Regions from separate parts of the Aeromonas sp. EU05-FHT14A05 genome, predicted to be linked through region 4. Evidence: predicted binding sites of a transcription regulator. Region 4 holds the regulator's gene; each other region holds the start of a gene.
The links. The regulator sigma-54, encoded in region 4, starts transcription at its own class of promoters, with help from an activator protein. The targets are predictions, from matches to a motif close to TGGCACNGTTTTNGCTT.
Positions count from the first base shown of each region.

Region 1 (5,472 bases), on a different contig from region 4:
GACCCAGTATCGCAACCCCCTGCAACCAGATACAGGTGACGGCAATACGGTGGATGTGCAGCAGGAGCGCAGCGAGTTCCTGCGCAACAGCCTCGAGTACCAGGCCTCCCTCGAATTCATGAATGGCAAGATAAGCGGCCTGCTCAAGGCGTTGAAAGGAGATCAGTAATGAGTTTGTTCAAGGTCTTTGACATTGCAGGCTCTGCCATGAGCGCGCAGTCCGTCCGCCTCAATACGGTGGCCAGCAACATGGCCAACGCCGACAGCGTCAGCTCCAGCGTGGAAAAAACTTACCATGCCAGGCGGCCAGTCTTTGCCGCCCAGCTGGATCAGGCCATGTCGGACAAGCAGGCCTCGGTGGGGGTGGATGTGAAGGGCATAGTCGAGAGCGATGCGCCGCTGCTCAAGGAGTACAACCCCAACCACCCCATGGCGGACAAGGATGGCTTCATCTTCAAGCCCAACGTCAACATGGTGGAGGAGATGGCGGACATGATAGCGGCGTCGCGCAGTTACCAGACCAACGTCCAGGTGGCGGATGCGGCGAAGAAGATGCTGCAGCAGACGCTCGGCCTCGGCAAGTCCTGATAGAGGTGAACCCGGATGACAGTGATCAGTGACGGCCTGCATGGCCGCGACCATGGGTTCGACCCGTACGGCGCCCGGCAAACCCGGACAGAGGGGGAATCCTAAGTGGCAGATACCTATGACAGCCTGCTGGGGGTCAACCGGACGTCGTCCGCCCAGACCAATACCACCAACACCACGACCCAGAAGAAGGAGCTGGACCAGGAGTCCTTCCTGAAGCTGCTGACTATGCAGCTCTCCTACCAGGATCCGTTCAAGCCGGTGGACAACGCCCAGATGCTCTCCCAGATGACCTCGATGTCGACGTCCCAGGGGATCAGCAGCCTCTCCACCCAGATGGAGAGCCTCAACAGCCTGATGACCTCCAGCCAGGCGCTGCAGGCCTCGGCCCTGGTGGGCCAGAACGTGCTCATTCCCTCCAACACCGGTTATCTGGAGAAGGGGAGCACCCTCTCCGGCGTCATCGCCACCGGGGACGGTGGCAGCAACGTCAAGGTGACGGTGAAGGACGAAAGCGGTCAGGTGATCAAGGAGTTCTCCATCGAAGGGGATCAGAAGGGGAACGTGGCCTTCGAGTGGGATGGCAAGGACAAGTCGGGCAATGCCGCCAAGAGCGGGAAGTATTCGATAGAGGCGCACGCCACCGTCAATGGCAAGTCCGAGAGCGTGCCGGCCCTCACCTATGCCAAGGTGGAGAGCGTCACGCTGGGTACCAGTACCAACCCCAGCACCCTCAAGCTCAAGGGACTGGGTGGCATCTATCTGACCGATGTATTGGAAATTGGCGGGACGAGCGGCAAGTCGACCACGACGCCGACCTCGACCTCTAACGCAGTGATCTAAGGAGAAAGACATGTCATTCAACAATGCCCTCAGCGGCATCAATGCGGCTCAAAAAGACCTGAACGTCACCGCGAACAACATTGCCAACGTCAACACCACCGGCTTCAAGGAGTCCCGCGCCGAGTTCGCCGACGTCTACGCCAACTCCATCTTCGTCAACGCCAAGACCCAGGTCGGCAACGGGGTGGCGACGGGGGCGGTGGCGCAGCAGTTCCACCAGGGGGCGCTGCAATTCACCAACAACGCGCTGGATCTCGCCATCCAGGGCAACGGCTTCTTCGTGACTTCCGATGGCCTGACCAACCTGGATCGCAGCTACACCCGCTCCGGCGCCTTCAAGCTCAACGAAAGCAGCTACATGGTCAGCAACTCCGGCGGTTACCTGCAGGGGTACGAGATCAACGCCGACGGCACCCCCAAGGCGGTGAGCATCAACGCCACCAAGCCCATCCAGATCCCGGACAGGGCCGGCGAGCCGGTCCAGACCTCCAAGATAGAGGCAAGCTTCAACCTGCCGTCCACCGCCTCGCCGTTGGCGGCGGGCAATGGCGCCGCCGATGCCTCCAAGTTCGATCCCAAGGATTCGAGCACCTACTCCTCCTCTACTTCCGTCGTGATCTACGACTCCCTGGGGGAGCCGCACACCATCACCCAGTACTTCGTCAAGGAAGCGGATCCCGCGAACCTGACCCAGCCTGCGAGCCCGACGGCCTGGCGCATGTACATGTATGAAGGGGACAAGCCCATCGACGTCGTGGGCGGCACTGCCACCACCATGGCCACAGGTGTCAGCCAGGCCCCCCTGAGCGCCCGCGTCACCTTCGATGCCTCCGGCAAGATGCAGACCCCCACCACGCCGGCCATCATCAAGACCGAGCCGCTGGGCACCCCGGGCGCCGGCATCATCACCAATGGCGCCGATGGCACCCAGGATATAGAGCTCAAGCTCGGCACCGTGACCCAGTACGCCTCGCCGTTCGAGGTCAACAAATTGACCCAGGATGGCTCCACCGTCGGCCGGCTGACCAAGGTCGAGATCGGGGCGGACGGCATAGTCTCGGCGACCTACAGCAACGCCACCACCGTCAAGGTAGCCATGGTGGCCATGGCCAAGTTCGCCAACTCCCAGGGACTGACCCAGGTGGGGGACACCTCCTGGCGCCAGTCCCTGCTCTCCGGCGATGCCCTGCCGGGCACCCCGAACTCCGGCACCTTCGGCTCCATCAAGTCGTCGGCCCTGGAGCAGTCCAACGTGGACTTGACCACAGAGCTGGTGGACCTCATCACCGCCCAGCGCAACTTCCAGGCGAACTCCCGCTCCCTGGAAGTGAACAGCTCACTGCAGCAGAACATACTGCAGATCCGCTAAGTCTTTTCGCGGTGACAAGGGGCGCTCATGCGCCCCTTGTCGTTTCCGATGCGTCGCTTTTTCCTCCGCTGTTTCACCCTTCCCATATCTCTTGGCACTCAATTTGCAGTTGTCCTGCGAGAGTCATCTGTTTGACGGAGGATCCCATGGATCACCTGCTTTATATCGCCATGTCCGGGGCCAAGGAGAACATGAACAGCCTGGCTGTGCGTGGCAACAACCTGGCCAACGCCAACACCATCGGCTTCAAGTCTGACTTCGAGCAGGCGCGCAGCATGCAGGCGTTTGGCGAAGGGCTGCCGTCCCGGGTGTTCGCCATGACGGAGCGGCCGGGTCAAAACCTGCAGCACGGTCTGCTGCAGACCACGGGGCGGGATCTTGACGTCGCCGTCGACGGCCCGGGCTGGATTGCGGTGCAGGATCCCAATGGGACAGAGGCCTATACCCGCATGGGCAACCTGCAGCTCAATGCCACCGGCAATCTGCAGACCTCCACCGGGCTCAACGTGGTGGATGACGCAGGCCAGCCCATAGTGCTGCCCCTGCCCATGGAGAAGATAGAGATCAACCGGGATGGCACCATCAGCGGTCGTCCCGAGGGAGCCGCCGCCAACCTGCCGGAGGATTTCCAGCGCATCAAGCTGGTTAATCCCCCGAGCGATGCGGTGGAGAAGGGGCAGGATGGCCTGTTTCGCCGCAAGGATGGCCAGAAGGAAGCCGCCTCTGCCGAGGTCGGCCTGCTGGCTGGCTCCCTCGAGGGGAGCAACGTCAACGTGGTCGACGAGATGACCAACCTTATTCGTTTGCAACGTCAGTTCGAAACTCAGGTCAAGATCATGAAGACCGCCGAGGAGAATGACGAGGCCCAAACCCAGCTGCTGCGTATCAGCTAATCAAGGAGCATTAAATGAATCCTGCACTCTGGATCAGCAAGACCGGCCTCGATGCCCAGCAGACCAATATTTCGGTCACCTCGAACAACCTGGCGAACGCCAGCACCGTAGGTTACAAGAAGGCCCGCGCCATCTTCGAGGATCTGCTCTATCAGAACATCAACCAGCCAGGTGGCCGCTCCTCGGCGGATACCGAGCTGCCCTCCGGCCTGATGCTGGGGGCGGGGGCCAAGGTGGTCGCCACCCAGAAAAACCACAGCCAGGGCAACGTCCAGACCACGGACAACTCCCTGGACTTGATGATAAGCGGCCGCGGCTACTTCGAGATCCAGCTGCCGGACGGCAGCGCGGCCTACACCCGCAACGGCCAGTTCACCCTCAATGACGAGGGCACCATAGTCACCCCGGGCAACGGCTACCCGCTGCAGCCGGAGATCCAGATCCCCGAGAACGCCCAGAGCGTGACCGTGGGGGAGGATGGCCAGGTCTCCGTCCAGCTCAAGGGGGATGGCCAGTCCCAGGTGGTGGGCCAGATCAACACCACCGACTTCGTCAACCCGACCGGCCTGCAACCCATGGGGGAGAACTTGTTCCTCGAGACCCAGTCAAGCGGCGCCCCCATTCAGGGGACGGCAGGTGCGGACGGACTGGGGGTGATCAAGCAGGGCATGCTGGAGACCTCCAACGTCAACGTGACCGAGGAGCTGGTGAACCTGATCCAGGCCCAGCGGGTCTACGAGATGAACTCCAAGGTCATCTCGGCAGTAGACTCCATGATGTCCTTCCTGACCCAGCGGACCTGATGAAAGGAGAGCCATGATGAAAGCCCTATGGATGCTGGGCCTGCTGACACTGGCAGGCTGTACCAGCACCCCCAATACCGCCAGACCCGACGACCCCGAATTTGCCCCCGTGTATGGCGAGTCGGAGCCAGTGTCGGTGCGCCCGACCGGGGCCATCTTCCAGCCCGAGCAGGTCAACGGCATCTACTCGGACATCAAGGCCCATAGGGTAGGTGACATCATCACCATAGAGCTGGCGGAGTCGACCTCGGCGTCGAAGAAGGCCAATACCCAGAGCGGCAAGGACAACAAGATGGAGCTGGAGCCCGTCACCCTGGGCGGGGTGCCGGTGACGGCGAGCCCCTATGACTTGTCGGCCTCCATCGGCCAGAGCAGTGCGTTCAAGGGCCAGGCCAAGGCGGATCAGAGCAACAGCCTGCAGGGCAACATCTCGGTCAGCGTGGTCAAGGTATTGCCGAACGGCAACCTGCTGGTGCGCGGCGAGAAGTGGATCATGCTCAACAACGGCAACGAATACATTCGCATCACCGGCCTGGTGCGCCCGGAGGACGTGAGTTCGGAGAACAGCGTCTCGTCCCAGCGGGTCGCCAATGCGCGCATCCATTACGGCGGCACCGGCGATCTGGCCAACACCCAGGAACAGGGGTGGCTGACCAGCTTCTTCAACGGCCCCTGGTGGCCCATTTAATACTCGGGCCCCGGGTCGTCAGTGGCGACCCGGGGCCGGAATGGTTTAGTCAGGAGATGTCATGAACCGACTCCGTTTGCTTGGCCTGCTGTGCTGTATCTTGCCGCTCGGGCTGGCGCACGCCTCCCGCATCAAGGATCTCAGCTCGGTGGAAGGGGTGCGCAGCAACCAGTTGATCGGCTACGGTCTGGTAGTGGGCCTGCCCGGGACGGGCGAGAAGAACAACGCCTTCACCGAGCAGACCTTCAGGACCATGCTCAACAACTTCGGCATCAAGGTGCCGGACAA
Region 1 is NZ_JBYTDH010000002.1:125,663-131,134, reverse strand. It holds gene flgB (flagellar basal body rod protein FlgB) at 1-169, shown strand, start outside; gene flgC (flagellar basal body rod protein FlgC) at 169-588, shown strand; gene AC3WR3_RS03860 (flagellar hook assembly protein FlgD) at 694-1,431, shown strand; gene flgE (flagellar hook protein FlgE) at 1,442-2,800, shown strand; gene flgF (flagellar basal-body rod protein FlgF) at 2,947-3,693, shown strand; gene flgG (flagellar basal-body rod protein FlgG) at 3,708-4,496, shown strand; gene flgH (flagellar basal body L-ring protein FlgH) at 4,513-5,184, shown strand; gene AC3WR3_RS03835 (flagellar basal body P-ring protein FlgI) at 5,246-5,472, shown strand, end outside.
Region 1: the regulator sigma-54 is predicted to act here: its motif matches at 2,893-2,909, upstream of flgF (flagellar basal-body rod protein FlgF).

Region 2 (5,472 bases), on a different contig from region 4:
GTTTGGGGGTCATTGAGTCAGGCATAGCTTGAGCTCCTCCAATCCGCGCCGGATCCAGGACTTGACCGTGCCGAGCGGGGTCTGGGTGTGGCTGACGATCTCCTGATGGCTCAGGCCGTGGCGATAGGCCAGCACTATGGCGTTTCTCTTATCGGCGGAGAGTTGCTCGAGACAGCGCTCGAGAGAGAAAGAGGGGGGCTGGCCCCCCTCGCTGTGCCCAGACAATCCCTCATCCCAGGGCACCTCCCCGTGGCGAGCCCTGGCCCGCAAGGCATCGATGGCGAGATTGCGCATGCACTGGCAGAGCCAGGCCCAGGGGTAGTCGACGGGATAGGCGCTCTGGCCGTGCCAGATCTTCAAAAAGCCCTCCTGCAGGATGTCCGCGGCCCACTGCTTGTCCTTGAGCAGGGCGTGGAGCATGGCATACAGAGGCTGGCCCGTCAGCCGGTAGAGGGCTTCAAATGCCTGCTTGTCCCTCTGCCGGCTGCGGGCGAGCAGGTGGGCAAGTTGCTGGTTGTCGATATTCACTCAGACCTCATAGTTGGACGCGATGCCAGACATTCTTCACGCCGTCCCCGCTGCTCTGGCCGGGCTGCTCATCCTTGATCCAGCGATAGAGCGGTTGGCCACGGTAGCTCCACTGATAGTTGCCATCGTCGCGCAGGATCAGGCTGATGCCGACGTCGGCCGCGCTGCCGACGCCCGCCTTGGCCTGCTCCGCGCTGGCCAATGCCGGCGGCCACTTTTCGGCGCACTCAGCATAACAGGTTGATTTTCCTTGGGCATCCTTGTCGAAGCGGTAGAGGCTGAAGCCCTTGGCATCGACCAGATAGGCCTTGCCGTTCTCGGTCATCCGGGCGATGGGCAGCTGTTCGGCCCCGCTCAGGGGCTGAGTGTCCAGGGCCCAGGCCGAGGCGAGGGGCAGGCAGGCGAGGGTGATGAGGAACTTGTTCATGGTGTTCTCCTTGGGTCTGTTGGCGATGGTTTGTTTGGTTATGAGAGGTCAGGGGTTAACGGGTCCAACCATCCTGGGCGAAGAAGGGCTCGCCTTGGGGGCTGTCGATGAAGTCGATAAAGCGCTGGGTGCTGGCATCCGCCCCTTGCGCCTTGGTGATCAGCAGGCCGCGATAGATGCGGCGCTCCGGCTCGATCTCGACGAAATCCGCCTTGTCCTGGTGGTTCAGGGGCCAGTGCACCCAGGTGATCCAGGCATCGGCCCGCTGGCCGGTGAAGGCCCGGAAACTGGCGCCGCTGCCCTGCTCGAAGGCGACGATGTTGCGCCTGAGCTTCTGCACATCGGCCAGCTTGCCCCTGCGCCCGGCCACGTCTTCCCAGAGTCCGGTGCCCGAGGTGTTGTAGCTGCCGAGTCCCTCGGTCACCACCACCTTGAGGGGGCGATTGATGAGATCCTCCACCCCGGTGATCCGCGCGGGGTTGCCCTTCTGCACCGCGATGACGCTGCGGCGCAGGTAGTAGGCGTGGGCGCTCTGCTTGTCGAGGAAGGGGTAGCTCTGCAGGTAGGCGGACATGGATTGCTCGGCCCCGGCGAAGATGAGATCGGCATCCTTGACGGCCCTGTCACGCCAGCTATGTTCGGGGCCGGCGGTGACCTCGACCGGGATCCCGGTCTCCTGCTGGAAGGCTGTAGCCGCCCGTTTCAGGGCGGTGTCCGGGCCACCGGGGCCATAGAGGCGGATCACGCCGTCACCGGCCTGATGGACAGGGTCGGTCTGGGCAGACTGGGGGAGGGGGGTGGCCTGCAGCGGCTGGATGAGGGCCGAGCAGAACAGGGCGAGCCAGAGGGGTTGGGATTTCATCGTCTCTCCTTGATTGAGGTTCAAGCAAGAGACGAAGGAGGGAGGCGATTGGATGCAGCTGAGGAGAAATTAATTTATCAATAAAGCCGAACCTGCCTCAGGTGCAGCTATCGATAAAGGCTAGGAGCCTCCCAATTTCTGGTGGACCAGGGCCGCCAGTCGGGTGAGGGCGGCCTCCAGCGCCGGGCTCCAGGGATGGGCGCTGTTGAGGCGCAGGCAGTGGTTGTGCTGGCCCTGGCTCGAGAACAGGGCCCCGGGGGCCAACGAGAAGCCGCTGGCCAGCGCCTGGGCATAGAGGGCCCGGCTGTCGAGGCGCGCGTCGAATGTCAGCCAGAGGAAGTAGCCGCCGTCCGGGGTCGAGATATGCACCTCGTCCTGGAAGAGGCGCAGCAGAGCAGCCCGCATCTGCTGCTGGCGCTGGGCCAGGGTGTGGCGCAGGCGGCGAAAGTGGGCATCCACCCCGCCCTGGCGCAGCATGTCGGCGAGCGCCAGCTGGCTCGGCACATTGGTGGAGAGCGTCGACATCAGTTGCAGCCGCTGGATGCGCTCGGCATGGGATCCGGCCACCACCCAGCCGACCCGAAAGCCCGGCGCCAGGCACTTGGTCCAGGAGCCGCACAGCAGGCTGTCGCCCCGGGCGTCCCAGCGCTTGATGGGGCTGGGGCGCTCGCGGCCAAAATAGAGCTCGGCGTAGACGTCGTCCTCCACCAGGGGCACCTCATGGGCGTTGAGCAACGCCATCAGTTCCTGCTTGTGGCCATCCGGCATGGTGTGACCCAGGGGATGCTGCACGTTGCCCATCAGCCAGCACGCCTTGATGGGGCGCTGGGCGAGGGCCTCGGTGAGCAGGGCGAGATCGATGCCCACCCCGGGGATCACGGGGATCTCCACCACGTTGAGCTTGAGCCGCTCTATGGCCTGCAGGGCGCCGTAGAAGGTGGGGGACTCCACCACCACCCAGTCCCCGGGCTCGGTCAGCACCTGCAGGCTTAAGGAGAGCGCCTCCATGGCACCCGTGGTGATGATGATCTCCTGGGGATCCACCGCCAGGCCGTCGCTGGCGTAACGCTGGGCGATGGCGCGGCGCAGCGCCTCGTTGCCGGGAGGCAGATCTGCCACCGTGCTGAAGGGATCGAGGCGGCGCATGCAGCTCGCCAGGGCACGGCCGAGCTGGGGGTGGGGGAAGAGGGCGGGATCCGCCACCGCGAGCCCCAGCGGCACCAGCTCCCGGGACTTGCTCGCCTGCAACACCTCGAACACCAGATCGTTGATGTCCACCGAGCCGCTGTAGCGGGCCTGCTGGGCCGTGCCGGCGGACAGCGGGGAGGTGGCGGCCTTGACGTAGTAGCCGGACTGGGGCCGCGCCAGGATGAGGCCGCGGCTCTCGAGCAGCTGATAGGCCTGCAGCACCGTCATGGGGCTCAAATGATGGGTCTTGCAGCTCTGGCGGATGGAGGGGATGCGCTCCCCCGGCTGCCAGAGGCCGCTCTCTATCTGCTGCTGCAACATGGCAGCCAGCTGACCGTAACGGGACATGGGGTGGCCTAAACTGTTATAGGTGGATTTCACTATAACTGCATCTGTTATAGGTGTCATGGCACGTGTTGTACTTAACGGGCGAAAACCTGCCTGTTAAATGCAACATAGAGAGTCATGCATGATAAGCCTGGATGATGTGGTCAGCCTCTCCCGAATACAGTTCGGCGCGACGGCGATGTTCCACTTTCTGTTTGTGCCCCTCACCCTGGGGCTGTCCTGGATCCTGGTGATCGCCGAGTCCGCCTACGTGATGACCGGCAAGGTGATCTACAAGGACATCACCCGCTTCTGGGGCAAGCTGTTCGGTATCAACTTCGTCATGGGGGTCACCACCGGCATTACCCTGGAGTTCCAGTTCGGTACCAACTGGGCCTACTACTCCCACTATGTCGGCGACATCTTCGGCACCCCGCTGGCGGTGGAGGGGCTGATGGCCTTCTTCCTGGAGTCCACCCTGGTGGGCCTCTTCTTCTTCGGCTGGGACAAGCTCTCCCGGGGTCAGCACCTGCTGGTGACCATGCTGGTGGCGCTTGGCTCCAACCTCTCCGCGCTCTGGATCCTCATCGCCAACGGCTGGATGCAGAACCCGGTGGGGGCCGAGTTCAACCCCATGACGATGCGCATGGAGCTGGTGGACGTGGCGGCGGTGATCTTCAACCCGGTGGCCCAGGTCAAGTTCGTGCACACGGTAGCGGCGGGCTATGTGGCCGCCTCCCTGTTCGTGATGGGGGTGAGCAGCTGGTATCTGCTGCGTCGCATGGAGGTGCGCTTCGCCCTGCGCTCCTTCGCCATCGCCTCGGGCTTTGGTCTGGCGGCCATCCTCTCGGTCATTGTGCTGGGGGACGAGTCGGGCTATCGCACCGGGGAGGTGCAGAAGGTCAAGCTCGCCGCCATTGAGGCGGAGTGGCACACCGAGCCGGCGCCCGCCTCCTTCACCCTGTTCGGCCTGCCGGATCAGCGCGCCGAGACCACTCACGCTGCGGTCAAGATACCCTATCTGATGGGCATCATCGCCACCCGCTCCCTGGATGAGCAGGTGACGGGTTTGAAAGATCTGAAGGCGCAGCACGAGGTGCGCGTTCGCAGCGGCATGCTTGCCCACGACGCCCTGGAGGCGCTGCGCTCAGACGGCAGCAATGCCGAGGCCCGCGCCACCTTCGAGCGCCACCGCGCGGATCTCGGCTACGGCCTGCTGCTGACCCCCTACGCCGCCGATATCGGCAAGGCGGACGAGGCGGCCATCGCCCGGGCGGTCGACGACTCCATTCCCCAGGTGGCGCCGCTCTTCTGGAGTTTCCGGCTGATGGTGGGCATAGGGGTGGTGTTGCTCGGGCTCTTTGGTGCCGCCTTCCTGCAGCTGTGCCGGGGTAAGCTGGTGCAATCCCCGCGCCTGCTCAAGGCGCTGTTCTGGAGCATACCGCTGCCCTGGATTGCCATCGAGGCGGGCTGGTTCGTGGCGGAGTTCGGCCGCCAGCCCTGGACCATCAGCGACGTGCTGCCGGTGTCGGCCTCCGTCTCCTTGCTGCAACCTGGGCAACTCTGGTTCAGCCTCATCTCCATCTTCCTCATCTACAGCACGTTGCTGGTGGTGGAGCTGTTCTTGTTGCGTCACGTGATCCGCAAAGGGCCCGCGAGCCTGCAGACGGGTCGTTATCAAGGTGAAGTGTTGAAAAACGGGAGTCCCGTCTGATGGATTACGAAACCCTGAAACTCATCTGGTGGGGGCTGGTGCTCTTCCTGCTCATCGGCTTCGTGGTGATGGATGGCTTCGATCTCGGGGTCGGCATGTTGCTCCCCGTGGTGGCCAAAACCGATGAGGAGCGGCGGGTGCTGCTCAACAGCGTGGGGCCGGTGTGGGAGGGCAACCAGGTGTGGCTCATCGCCGGTGCCGGCACCCTGTTCGCCGCCTGGCCCCTGGTCTATGCCGCCTCCTTCTCGGCGCTCTACGTGCCCTTCATGTTCCTGCTGTTCGGCCTCTTCCTGCGCCCGGTGGGGTTTGACTATCGCAGCAAGCTGCCGGACCCCCTGTGGCGCCGCTGGTGGGACAGGGCCCTGGTGATGGGTGCCCTGCTGCCGACCCTGGTGTTTGGCGCGACCCTGGGCTTCTTGCTGCAAG
Region 2 is NZ_JBYTDH010000001.1:117,405-122,876, forward strand. It holds gene AC3WR3_RS00555 (hypothetical protein) at 1-25, opposite strand, end outside; gene AC3WR3_RS00560 (RNA polymerase sigma factor) at 10-528, opposite strand; gene AC3WR3_RS00565 (COG4315 family predicted lipoprotein) at 536-955, opposite strand; gene AC3WR3_RS00570 (substrate-binding domain-containing protein) at 1,011-1,817, opposite strand; gene AC3WR3_RS00575 (aminotransferase-like domain-containing protein) at 1,938-3,353, opposite strand; gene AC3WR3_RS00580 (cytochrome ubiquinol oxidase subunit I) at 3,475-5,046, shown strand; gene cydB (cytochrome d ubiquinol oxidase subunit II) at 5,046-5,472, shown strand, end outside.
Region 2: the regulator sigma-54 is predicted to act here: its motif matches at 3,413-3,429, upstream of AC3WR3_RS00580 (cytochrome ubiquinol oxidase subunit I).

Region 3 (5,472 bases), on a different contig from region 4:
CCGGTGCCCTCGATCTTGATGCCCTGGGGGTGGAGGCCGAGAGCGATCAGATCCTCAAGGTGACCCTGGAGCGGCCCGTGCCCTACTTCCTGCAGCTCATCAGCCAGCGCCCCTTCGTGCCGGTCAACGAGCGAGCCATCACCCAGTTTGGCAAGCAGTGGACCCAGCCTGGCAAGCTGGTCAGCAACGGCCCCTACCGGCTGGTGAACTGGGTACCGAACGAGCGCATCGAAGCCGAGCGCAACCCCCAGTACTGGGATGATGCCCATACCCGGATCCAGCGGGTGACCTATCTGCCCCTGGCTTCCCAGCACGCGGAGCGGCTGCGCTACGAGGCGGGGGAGATCCAGCTCACCAACAAGGTGGCGCTGGAGTACTACCAGAAGACCATGGAAGAGACCCCGGAGCGGATCTGGGGCCTGCCGCTGCTGGGGACCTACCTCTATACCTTCAACCTGCGCCGCCCCGAACTGCAGGATGTGCGGGTGCGTCAGGCGCTCTCCATGGCCATGGATCGCCGCCTGCTGACCGAGAAGGTGAGCGGTCAGGGGGAGCGGCCAGCCTGGTCCCTGCTGCCCGGCATGCCGGATTACGAAGAGCTTGGTTCGGCGCTGGCCCTGGAGGACATGCCGACCCGTCTGGCCAGGGCTGCCGCCCTGCTGACGGAGGCGGGCTACAACAGTGCCCACCCCCTCAAGCTGACGCTGACCTACAACACCTCGGAGAATCACAAGAAGCTGGCCCTGGCGGTCGCGGCCATGTGGAAACCGCTGGGGGTGGAAGTCACCCTCAACAACATGGAGTGGAATGCCTATCAGGTGGCCAAGGACAGCGGCGACTTCATGCTGGCCCGCTCCTTCTTGTTTGGTGACTATGTCGAGCCCTCGTCCATGCTGGGCAGTTTCCGCTGTCAGGATCCCCAGAACGAGAGCGGCTATTGCAACCCAGCCTTCGACGGCCTGTTGCAACAGGCCGCTGACTCTCTGGATGGCGCCGCCCGAACCGGGCTCTACCGCAAGGCCGAGCAACTGCTGATGGAGGAGATGCCCGTCATCCCCGTCTATCACTACAACCAGATGAGGCTGGTGGACCCCGCCCTGCGCGGCCTGCCGAGCAGCAACCTGAAGGGGGCCATCGCCACCAAGGATCTCTACTTCAGCCAGCCATGAGGAGTGTGCGATGAAGATAGCCATCATTTCCGATCTGCACGGCAACCTGCCTGCCCTGGAGCAGGTGCTGGCGCAGCTCGCCCCCTGGCAGCCGGATCACTATCTGCTGCTGGGGGATCTGCTCAACCACGGCCCGCGCAATCCGGTGCCGGCGGGGTATGAGCCTGCCGCCGTGGCGGCGCGGCTCAACCAGCTGGCCTCCCGGATCATGGCGGTGCGGGGCAACTGCGATTCCGAGGTGGATCAGATGCTGCTGCACTTCCCCATCACGGCCCCCTACAACCAGTTGCTGGTGGACGGTCGGCGCTGGTTCGTCAGCCATGGTCATCTTTATGATCCCGAGGCGGTGCCCTTGCCGGCGGGCAGCCTCTTCATCAGCGGCCATACCCACCTGCCCGTATTGCAACGAGAAGCGCGGCAAGAAGGGGAGCTGGTGCTGGTGAACCCGGGATCCATCTGTTTTCCGAGGGGAGAATGGGCGGCCAGCTATGGCCGGTATGAGGATGGTGTCATGAGCATTCATGCCTGCCGCGACGGGACAAGGCTGATGGAACTGGTGCTCTGACGGCCGGGCATCAAGAGAAGGAAGAAGAGAGGATTAGGCCTTGATACCCAGGGAGCGGGTGCCGGAGCGGGTATTGCCCTTGGCGTCATAGGTCAGGGAGTTGCTGTCTCGCAACTTGCTGAGAAAGCTCGCCAGGCGGCGATTGGAGATGATGCTGAGCTCGAGCAGCCGACCGTTGAGGTTGTTCTGCTCCTGACAGGCTTCCAGCTTGGCTTGCAGGGCCTGCACCTGGGTCGGGAAGGCGCCGAGTTGTTGCTGCAGATCGGGCAGCTCGGCCAATGTCTTGTCCAGGGTCTCGATGGCCTCAAGCAGTTGCTGCTTGCGCTCGGCCAGCGCCGGCAAGGCCAGGGCCCGGTGTGCCTTGAGCAGATCAAACTCCTCTGCCAGCAAACCTTGCATCTGGGAGAGGTTGTCGTCCTGGGCGTGCAGCAGCGAAGGCAGTTCCATCATCCCAGTCGTTTGTCCAGATCCGCTTCGAAGCTGAACATCTTCCTGGCCACGGCTTCGCTGTTGACCTTGTATTCCCCACTGGCCACGGCCTTCTTCAGGCTTTCGACGCGGCTCTCGTTACCGGTGGAGGCGGTGTTGAGGGTCTTCTGCATCTGTTGCAATTGCTGCGCCTCACTGGTCAAGGAGACAGAGTCGGTCTTGACGGTCGCCGCACGATTGCTCTCGGCAGAGGTCGCGGACTTGGTGGCTACACCTTGACTGGTCCCACTGTTTTGCAACCGGCTGTTTGCCAAGTTGTTGATATTGTTGATAGCCATACGGTTTACCTTCGTCTGCTTTGCTGTTCGCTTACCTGTTTATCGGTGACGGCGGTCAGAACTTTAGAAAAAAATTGCTGCATTAATAAAACAGTCAGAATGTGACCACCACAGAGCCGACGGCACTCACCTGGCCCTGCACCGCTCTGCCCGAACGAATGTTGACGAGCCTGATCATGTCTCCGAAGCTGCCATCTTGCAAGGCTCGGGCCATGGTTTTGATCTGCATGCTGCTGTTTTCCGCACTCAGGGTGACCTGGTCCCCCTTGCAGACCACGCAGACCTGAGTCAGCCTGATTGGCTGGCCTGGCTTGAGTTCACGCTTGCTGCGCACCCCGATGAGGGCGGCGGGGTCGGTGAGATAGTCACCGCGGATCAGGGTCTGATCCTGGTAGGCCAGGGTCAGCATGGACTCGCTCAGTATGTCTCCCTTGGCCACGGGAGCCGCGACGGTCACATAGGGTTTCTGGATGCTGACCCGCACCGGGAGATAGAGATCCCAGGGTTTGTCTCCCTCGCACTTGAGGTAGACGGTGGTGTTGCGGCGTATCTCCATCTTGGCCGGGAGGGAGATAGTCAGCCCCTCTTCGCAGTGGTTCAGGGGGAGGCGCTCATCTATGGTACCGGCGGTCACCTCGGCCTGGGCATCGAGGGGGACATCCAGCTGGTCGAGGACGAATGTCTGTGCCTGCTCCTGCAGATAGTCGGTCACCTCGGATGCCATGGCGTGAGAGAGGCTGCAAAACGGCAGTAAGATGAGGAAAAGTCTATTAATCATTTTTGCTTACCGGTCGATAAGTTGTTCACGTACACCATCGCAGTTAACTATGCTTGCTGCAGATTTCGGTTGTCGAGACATCGATAGTCTGATGCAAGCCAATGTGCATGCACACACAACATGCACGATCAGTGCCAAGCGTTTTTTAGGGAGTGTTTATGGCGAGTATTCTGGACTCGGTCAACCAACGGACCCAGCTGGTGGGACAAAACCGGTTGGAGCTGCTGCTGTTTCGTCTCAACGGACGTCAAAGATTTGGCATCAACGTATTCAAGGTACGTGAGGTGCTGCAGTGCCCTCCCTTGACCGTCATGCCCAAGCTCAACTCCTGCATACGCGGTGTGGCGCACATTCGCGGCCAGACCATCTCGGTGATCGATCTCAGCATGGCGATGGGCAAGCGCCCCATCCAGGACATCTCCAAGTGCTTCATCATCATCTCCGAGTACAACAGATCCGTTCAGGGGTTCCTGGTCCATTCGGTCGAGCGCATCATCAACATGAACTGGGAGTCCATCCTGCCGCCCCCCAAGGGCGCCGGTCGCATCAACTACATGACGGCGGTGACCGAGGTGGATGGCGAGCTGGTGGAGATCCTGGACGTGGAGCGCATTCTCAACGAGATCTCGCCGGTCTCCACCGAGGTGAGTGCCGAGCTGGTGGAAGCCAGCGTGGAGCGCAACCCCCACGGCCGTCCTGTGCTGGTCGCCGACGACTCTTCGGTGGCGCGCAAGCAGGTACAGCGGGCGCTGGAGGCCATCGGGGTGCAGTGCGTGCTGGCCAAGGATGGACGGGAGGCCCTCAACATGTTGCTGGAGATGGCCAAGCAGGGCCCCATCCTCGATCAGATTGCCCTGGTCATCTCCGACATCGAGATGCCGGAGATGGATGGCTACACCTTCACCGCCGAGATCCGCAACAATCCCAACCTCAAGGATTTGCATGTTATCCTGCACACATCCCTCAGTGGGGTGTTCAATCAGGCCATGGTGCAGAAAGTTGGTGCGAACAACTTCATTGCCAAATTCCAGCCTGATGAGTTGGCCAAGGCCGTACAAGGCGCCCTCTAATAAAGAAGAACAACTGCATGAAGACACTTTCGGACGACTTATACAGGCAATTCAGCAATTTTCTGGCGCAGCAGAGCGGCATAGTGCTGGGTGACAACAAACAGTATCTGGTCAAGAGCCGTCTGTCGCCCTTGATGACTCAGTTTGGTATCGAGAGTCTGTCTGAACTGGTGACCCGGGCGATGAACGTGCGCGAGCGGGAGCTCAAGATGGCCGTGGTCGATGCCATGACCACCAATGAAACCCTGTGGTTTCGCGATACCTACCCGTTCCAGCTGCTGAGCGACAAGATCTTCCCCGAGCTCGGCAAGAGTGGTCGTCCCATCAAGATCTGGTCTGCGGCCTCCTCCTCCGGGCAGGAGCCTTACTCCATCGCCATGACGGCGCTGGAGCAGCAGGTCAAACGCCCCGGCACCTTGCCGGGCGGGGTGCAGATAGTGGGGACCGACATCTCCAGCACCATGCTCAACCAGTGCAAGGAAGGGGTCTATGACAGCCTGGCACTGGCTCGCGGCCTGTCACCCGAGCGCAAGCGGCTGTTCTTTGAGCCCTGCGGCGACAACAAGATGCGGGTATCGGAGCGTGTCAGAAAATTGACCAGCTTCCGGCCCCTGAACCTGCTGGAGAGCTACAGCCTGCTCGGCAAGTTTGACATCATCTTCTGTCGCAACGTGCTCATCTACTTTGCGCCAGAGGTGAAGTCCAAGATCCTCAACCAGTTTGCCAGCAGCCTCAATCCTGGCGGCTATCTGATGCTGGGGGCCTCGGAGTCCCTGGCGGGCCTCACCGACAAGTTCGAGATGATCCGCTGCAACCCCGGCATCGTCTACAAGGTCAAATAACTCCCCCCTCGTCCCTCTTTGGCACACCTCTTGCTAAACATTCGTGAAGCAGGAGGTGCGCTATGGCAATTTCATTCGACAAGGCATTCGGTGTTCACCAGTACACGCTGAGCGTTCGCGCCAAGCGTGCGGAGGTGCTATCGAGCAACATCGCCAACGCAGATACGCCGGGCTTCAAGGCCCGTGACATCAACTTCTCCCAGGCGTTGCAGGATGCCCAGAGCCAGCAAGGGTTCGGGCTGTCCACCACCAGCGAGAAGCATTTCGCCTTGCAGATGGAT
Region 3 is NZ_JBYTDH010000002.1:131,146-136,617, reverse strand. It holds gene AC3WR3_RS03905 (peptide ABC transporter substrate-binding protein) at 1-1,169, shown strand, start outside; gene yfcE (phosphodiesterase) at 1,180-1,734, shown strand; gene AC3WR3_RS03895 (flagella synthesis protein FlgN) at 1,768-2,184, opposite strand; gene flgM (flagellar biosynthesis anti-sigma factor FlgM) at 2,181-2,501, opposite strand; gene flgA (flagellar basal body P-ring formation chaperone FlgA) at 2,596-3,201, opposite strand; gene AC3WR3_RS03880 (chemotaxis protein CheV) at 3,438-4,349, shown strand; gene AC3WR3_RS03875 (CheR family methyltransferase) at 4,367-5,191, shown strand; gene flgB (flagellar basal body rod protein FlgB) at 5,254-5,472, shown strand, end outside.
Region 3: the regulator sigma-54 is predicted to act here: its motif matches at 3,400-3,416, upstream of flgA (flagellar basal body P-ring formation chaperone FlgA).

Region 4 (5,472 bases):
CTGTGCATCAAGGTGGAGAAAGAGGCCTGCCCGCTGGGTCTGGCCCCAACCTCAAGCACCACGGCGACCCTGGTGATGGGGGACGCCCTGGCCGTGGCCCTGCTGGAAGCTCGCGGTTTCACCGCCGATGACTTCGCGCTCTCGCACCCGGGCGGATCACTGGGCAAGCGGCTGCTGCTGCGGGTCGGCGATCTGATGCACAGTGGCGAGCTGTTGCCCCGGGTGGGGATAGATGCCACCATCAGCCAGGCGCTGCTGGAAGTGAGCCGCAAGGGCCTCGGCATGACGGCTGTGGTGGATGGGCAGGGGCTGCTGGCCGGTCTGTTCACCGACGGTGACCTGCGCCGGATCCTGGATCTGCAGGTGGACATTCACCACACCCCGATCAGCCGCGTAATGACGGCCAACTGTGTTACCGTAGGGCCTGAGATGATGGCGGCCGAGGCCGTCAAACTGATGGAAACCAGAAAGATTAACGGATTGCTGGTGGTGGATGAAGAACGGCGACCACTTGGCGCCTTCAACATGCACGACCTGCTGAGAGCCGGGGTGATTTGATGCAAGACGTACCGACCCTCTATGGTCCGGTGACGCGCAGCCAGTACGAGAAGGCGGCGCAGATCCGCCTGCTGGTGTGTGACGTGGATGGGGTGCTCTCCAATGGCTTCATCTATATGGGCAACCAGGGTGAAGAGCTGAAAACCTTCTGCACCCGTGACGGTGCTGGCATGCGTGCCCTGCTCAACGCCGGCATCGAGATCGCCATCATCACAGGGCGCAACTCCCGTATCGTCAGCGATCGGATGAGGGGTCTGGGGGTGCAGCACCTGGTGCAGGGGGCGGATCAGAAGCTGCCCCACTTCGAGGCGCTGCTGGCCAAGCTTGGTCTGGAGGCGCCGCAAGCCGCCTACATGGGGGACGACACCATAGATCTGCCGGTGATGCAGGCCTGCGGCCTCGGCATAGCGGTGGCGGATGCCCATCCGCTGGTGCTGGCTCGTGCCGATCTGGTGACCCGCCTCGGGGGCGGAGTGGGCGCGGTGCGCGAGGTGTGCGATCTCATCCTGCAGGCGCAGGGCCTGGGCGACTACCAACCCGAGGCTTCGGTATGAACAAGCAGACGTTTCTGTTCGGCCTGCTGTTTCTGGCGGCGCTGGCCGCCTGGCAACTCGGCGAGATCGAGCTGGCGCCCGAACCGGCTGCCAAGGTAGAGAACTATCAACCGGATTTCACCGCCAAGAACCTGGTCACAACCCGCTTCAACGAGCAGGGCAAGCGGACCGAGCGGTTGGAGTCCGAATATGCGGAGTATTACCAGATCCTCGAGCAGGCCACCTTCGACAAGCCGGTGGTCTACATGTTCGATGAGCAGGGGGAGGCCGAGTGGAAGGTCACGGCCGAAACCGGGGTGCTCAACACAGATGACAACGTGATCCTGCGTGACAAGGTCCATCTGGACGGCCTGCTGCCGGCGTCTTTCATCTCCACGCTGGATACCCCCTATCTGGAGCTGGATCTGGTGACCCAGGACGTGAGAAGCAACCAGCACATCAGCATAGTGGGTCAGGAATTCCAGACCGAGGGCGTTGGCCTGAAGGGCCATCTGGATCGTAAATATTTCGAATTACTGGATAAAGGCCATGCCACTTATTTCAATGAAAAACGTTAATCTGGCCCTCGCGGCCCTGCTGCTGTGCAGTACAGTGAGCGCCAAAGAGTCCGACTTTGCCGAGAAGGTCTATGTGGATGCGGTCAAGCAAGTGGCCGAGATGCAGGACAACCGCATCACCTTCAGCGAAGACGTGATCATCACCCAGGGCACCATCAAGATTAAGGCCGACAAGGTGGTGGTGATCCGCTCCGGCGACAAGGGCGCCGAGGTGATGACCGCCTATGGCAATCCTGCCACCTTCTTCCAGATCCTGGACAACGGCAAGCCGGTCAATGCCCACGGCAACAGCATTCGCTACGAGCTGAAGAACCGTCTGGTCACCATCACGGGCAACGGTCAGCTCAAGCAGGAAGACAGCCAGGTCACCGGCGACCTCATCCGCTACGACATCGTCAAACAGAAGATGATCGCCGAGAGCAAGGGACCCACCCAGCGCGTCAAGACGGTGTTCCTGCCGGATCAGGTAGAAAACTTCGACAAACCCGCCGATCAGAAGAAGTAGGAAACAGAAGCCATGGCAGTGTTAAAAGCAACGGGTTTGCAGAAGAGCTACAAGCGCCGCATGGTGGTCAGCGACGTGAGCCTGGAAGTGGGCACCGGCCAGATAGTGGGGCTGCTTGGCCCGAATGGTGCTGGCAAGACCACCTCCTTCTACATGATCGTGGGCCTGGTGCAGCGGGATGCGGGTCTCATCACCATCGACGAGCAGGACATCAGCCTGCAGCCCATGCATATCCGCGCCCGCAATGGCATCGGCTATCTGCCCCAGGAGGCCTCCATCTTCCGGCGCCTGTCGGTGTTCGACAACCTGATGGGGGTCATGCAGACCCGCAAGGGGTTGAGCCGTGAGGAGCGTGAGGATAAGGTCGAGCAGTTGCTGGAAGAGTTCAACATCACCCATATTCGCGACAGCCTGGGTCAGAGCCTGTCTGGCGGGGAGCGACGCCGGGTCGAGATTGCCCGGGCGCTGGCGGCAGAGCCGCGATTCATCCTGTTGGATGAACCCTTTGCAGGTGTTGATCCTATTTCGGTCATAGACATCAAGAAGATCATCCAGCATCTGAAGGAAAGAGGGCTGGGCGTGCTGATCACGGACCACAACGTCAGAGAGACGCTGGATGTGTGCGAGAAGGCCTACATCGTCAGCCACGGCAAGATGATTGCCGAGGGCGCACCGGCCGATATCCTCGCCGATGAGCAGGTCAAGCGCGTCTATTTGGGCGATCAATTCAGTCTATAGTAAGGGGGCACCCCTCATTTTTGTTAGGTGACTGCCTCGCTGAACATAAGGATATCCCGACGTAGATGAAGCCGACATTACAGTTGCGTCTCGGTCAGTCCCTGACCATGACGCCACAATTACAACAAGCGATTCGTCTGCTCCAGCTCTCCACTCTGGAACTCCAGCAGGAAATTCAGCAAGCGCTCGATAATAACCCCTTGCTGGAGCAGGAGGAGAATGAGGCGCAGGAAACCAGCCCGATAGAGCCCCAGGACGCCAGTCAACTCGACTCCAGCGACGCCATGGCGCAGGACAGCATGCCGGATGAACTGCCGGTGGACACCACCTGGGATGAGGTCTACTCCGCCGGGACTGCCCAGAGCGCCGGCCCCATTCATGACGGGGAAGACAGCGTCTATCAGGGGGAAACCACCGAAAACCTGCAGGACTATCTGCTGTGGCAGATGCGACTGACGCCGTTCAGCGATCTGGATGCCGCGATCGCCCTCGCCATCATCGATGCCATCGACGAGTCCGGCTACCTGACCGCCTCTCTCGAAGATATTCAGGCTGCAGTCAGCAGTGAAGAGGTAGAAGTTGAACTGGATGAAGTGGAAGCCGTGCTCAAGCGGGTGCAGCATTTCGATCCGGTCGGCATAGCCGCGCGCTCGGTGCAGGAGTGTCTGCTGATCCAGCTTGGTCAGTACTCGCCGGACCTGCCCTGGCTCAATGAGGCAAGGGAGGTGATCCGCGAGCACATGGACCTGCTCGGCAACCGCGACTATCGCACCCTGGCGCGCAAGACCCGGCTCAAGGAGAGCGATCTCAAGGAGGTGCTGGATCTCATCCAGCAACTGGAGCCCAGACCCGGCAATGGCATCATCCAGAGCGAGTCGCAATACGTGATCCCGGACGTCTCCGTGGTCAAGAAGGGGACGAAATGGGTGGTTGAGCTCAACCCGGATTCGGCGCCGCGCATCCGTGTCAACGAGGCCTATGCGGCCATGGCACGCAATGCCCGCAGCAGCACGGATACCCAGTTCATCCGCTCCCATTTGCAGGAGGCCAAGTGGTTCATCAAGAGTCTGGAGAGTCGCAACGACACCCTGCTCAAGGTGGCCAGCTGCATCGTCGAGCAGCAGCAGGGCTTTTTCGAATACGGTGAAGAGGCCATGAAGCCCATGGTACTCAACGACATCGCCGAGGCGGTGGAGATGCACGAGTCGACGATTTCACGGGTGACGACCCAGAAGTACATGCATACGCCCCGTGGCATCTTTGAACTGAAGTTTTTTTTCTCCAGTCATGTCAACACGGAGGGAGGAGGAGAGTGCTCATCGACCGCAATTCGCGCCCTGATCAAGAAGCTGGTGACGGCCGAAAACCCGGCCAAACCGCTTAGTGATAGCAAGATCGCGGATTTGCTGGCCGAACAGGGTATTATGGTGGCGAGACGCACGATCGCAAAGTACCGTGAATCCTTGTTGATCCCGCCATCCAATCAGCGCAAACGCCTGGTTTAGGCAAACAAAAGGAAGACGTTATGCAAATTAACCTGACCGGACACCATGTCGAGATTACCGAAGCTCTGCGTGATTATGTGAATAACAAATTTGCCAAACTCGAGCGTCACTTTGACCATATCAACAACGTACATGTGGTGTTGAGCGTCGAAAAACTGAACCAGATCGCCGAAGCCAAGCTGCACGTCAGCGGGGGAGAGGTGTTCGCCAATTCGCAGCATGCCGACATGTATGCGGCGATTGATACCCTGCTGGATAAACTGGATCGGCAGATCATCAAGCACAAAGATAAGTTAAATCAAAAATAACTATGCAACTTGAACACATACTGAGTCGGGACTGCACCAAGAGTGCGGTCCCTTGTACCAGCAAGAAACGCGCCCTCGAGATCATCAGTGAGCTGGCTGCAGAGCGCCTCGGCGCCTCCCGCCAGGTGCTGTTCGAAAGCCTGCTGGCGCGGGAAAAGATGGGCAGTACCGGGATCGGTGCCGGTATCGCCATTCCCCATGGCCGGATCGACGACGCCTTTGCGCCGACCGCCGTGCTGATGACCTTCTCCGAACCCATCCCTTTCGATTCTATCGACAATCAACCGGTTGACCTGCTCTTTGCATTGCTGGTGCCGGAAAGCGAGTGCAAGCAGCATCTCAAGACCCTTTCCCTGATGGCATCCAAGCTGGGTGACAAGGCCGTCTGCCGCCAGTTGCGCCAGGCGACCAGCGACGAAGAACTCTATCAGATCATGACCTCGGCCTGATGCCGGGTCTGACACCGCCACGTTGGCGTGAGGGGACAAGATGCAGTTAATAGTGGTAAGCGGTCGTTCGGGCTCCGGCAAGACGGTGGCCCTGAGGGTGCTGGAGGATCTGGGTTACTACTGCGTGGATAACCTGCCGGTCAACCTGCTGCCCCAGCTGATCGTCTCGGTGGAGAGCCAGTATGACAAGCTGGCGGTCAGCATAGACGTGCGCAACCTGCCGACCCAGCCAGACAAGCTGGACAACCTGCTGACCCAGGTGCGCAACGAGGGGCGGGTGGAGTTCTCCAGCTTCTTC
Region 4 is NZ_JBYTDH010000010.1:169,627-175,098, reverse strand. It holds gene AC3WR3_RS15295 (KpsF/GutQ family sugar-phosphate isomerase) at 1-558, shown strand, start outside; gene kdsC (3-deoxy-manno-octulosonate-8-phosphatase KdsC) at 558-1,112, shown strand; gene lptC (LPS export ABC transporter periplasmic protein LptC) at 1,109-1,669, shown strand; gene lptA (lipopolysaccharide transport periplasmic protein LptA) at 1,656-2,174, shown strand; gene lptB (LPS export ABC transporter ATP-binding protein) at 2,187-2,912, shown strand; gene AC3WR3_RS15270 (RNA polymerase factor sigma-54) at 2,978-4,417, shown strand; gene hpf (ribosome hibernation promoting factor) at 4,438-4,725, shown strand; gene ptsN (PTS IIA-like nitrogen regulatory protein PtsN) at 4,728-5,174, shown strand; gene rapZ (RNase adapter RapZ) at 5,215-5,472, shown strand, end outside.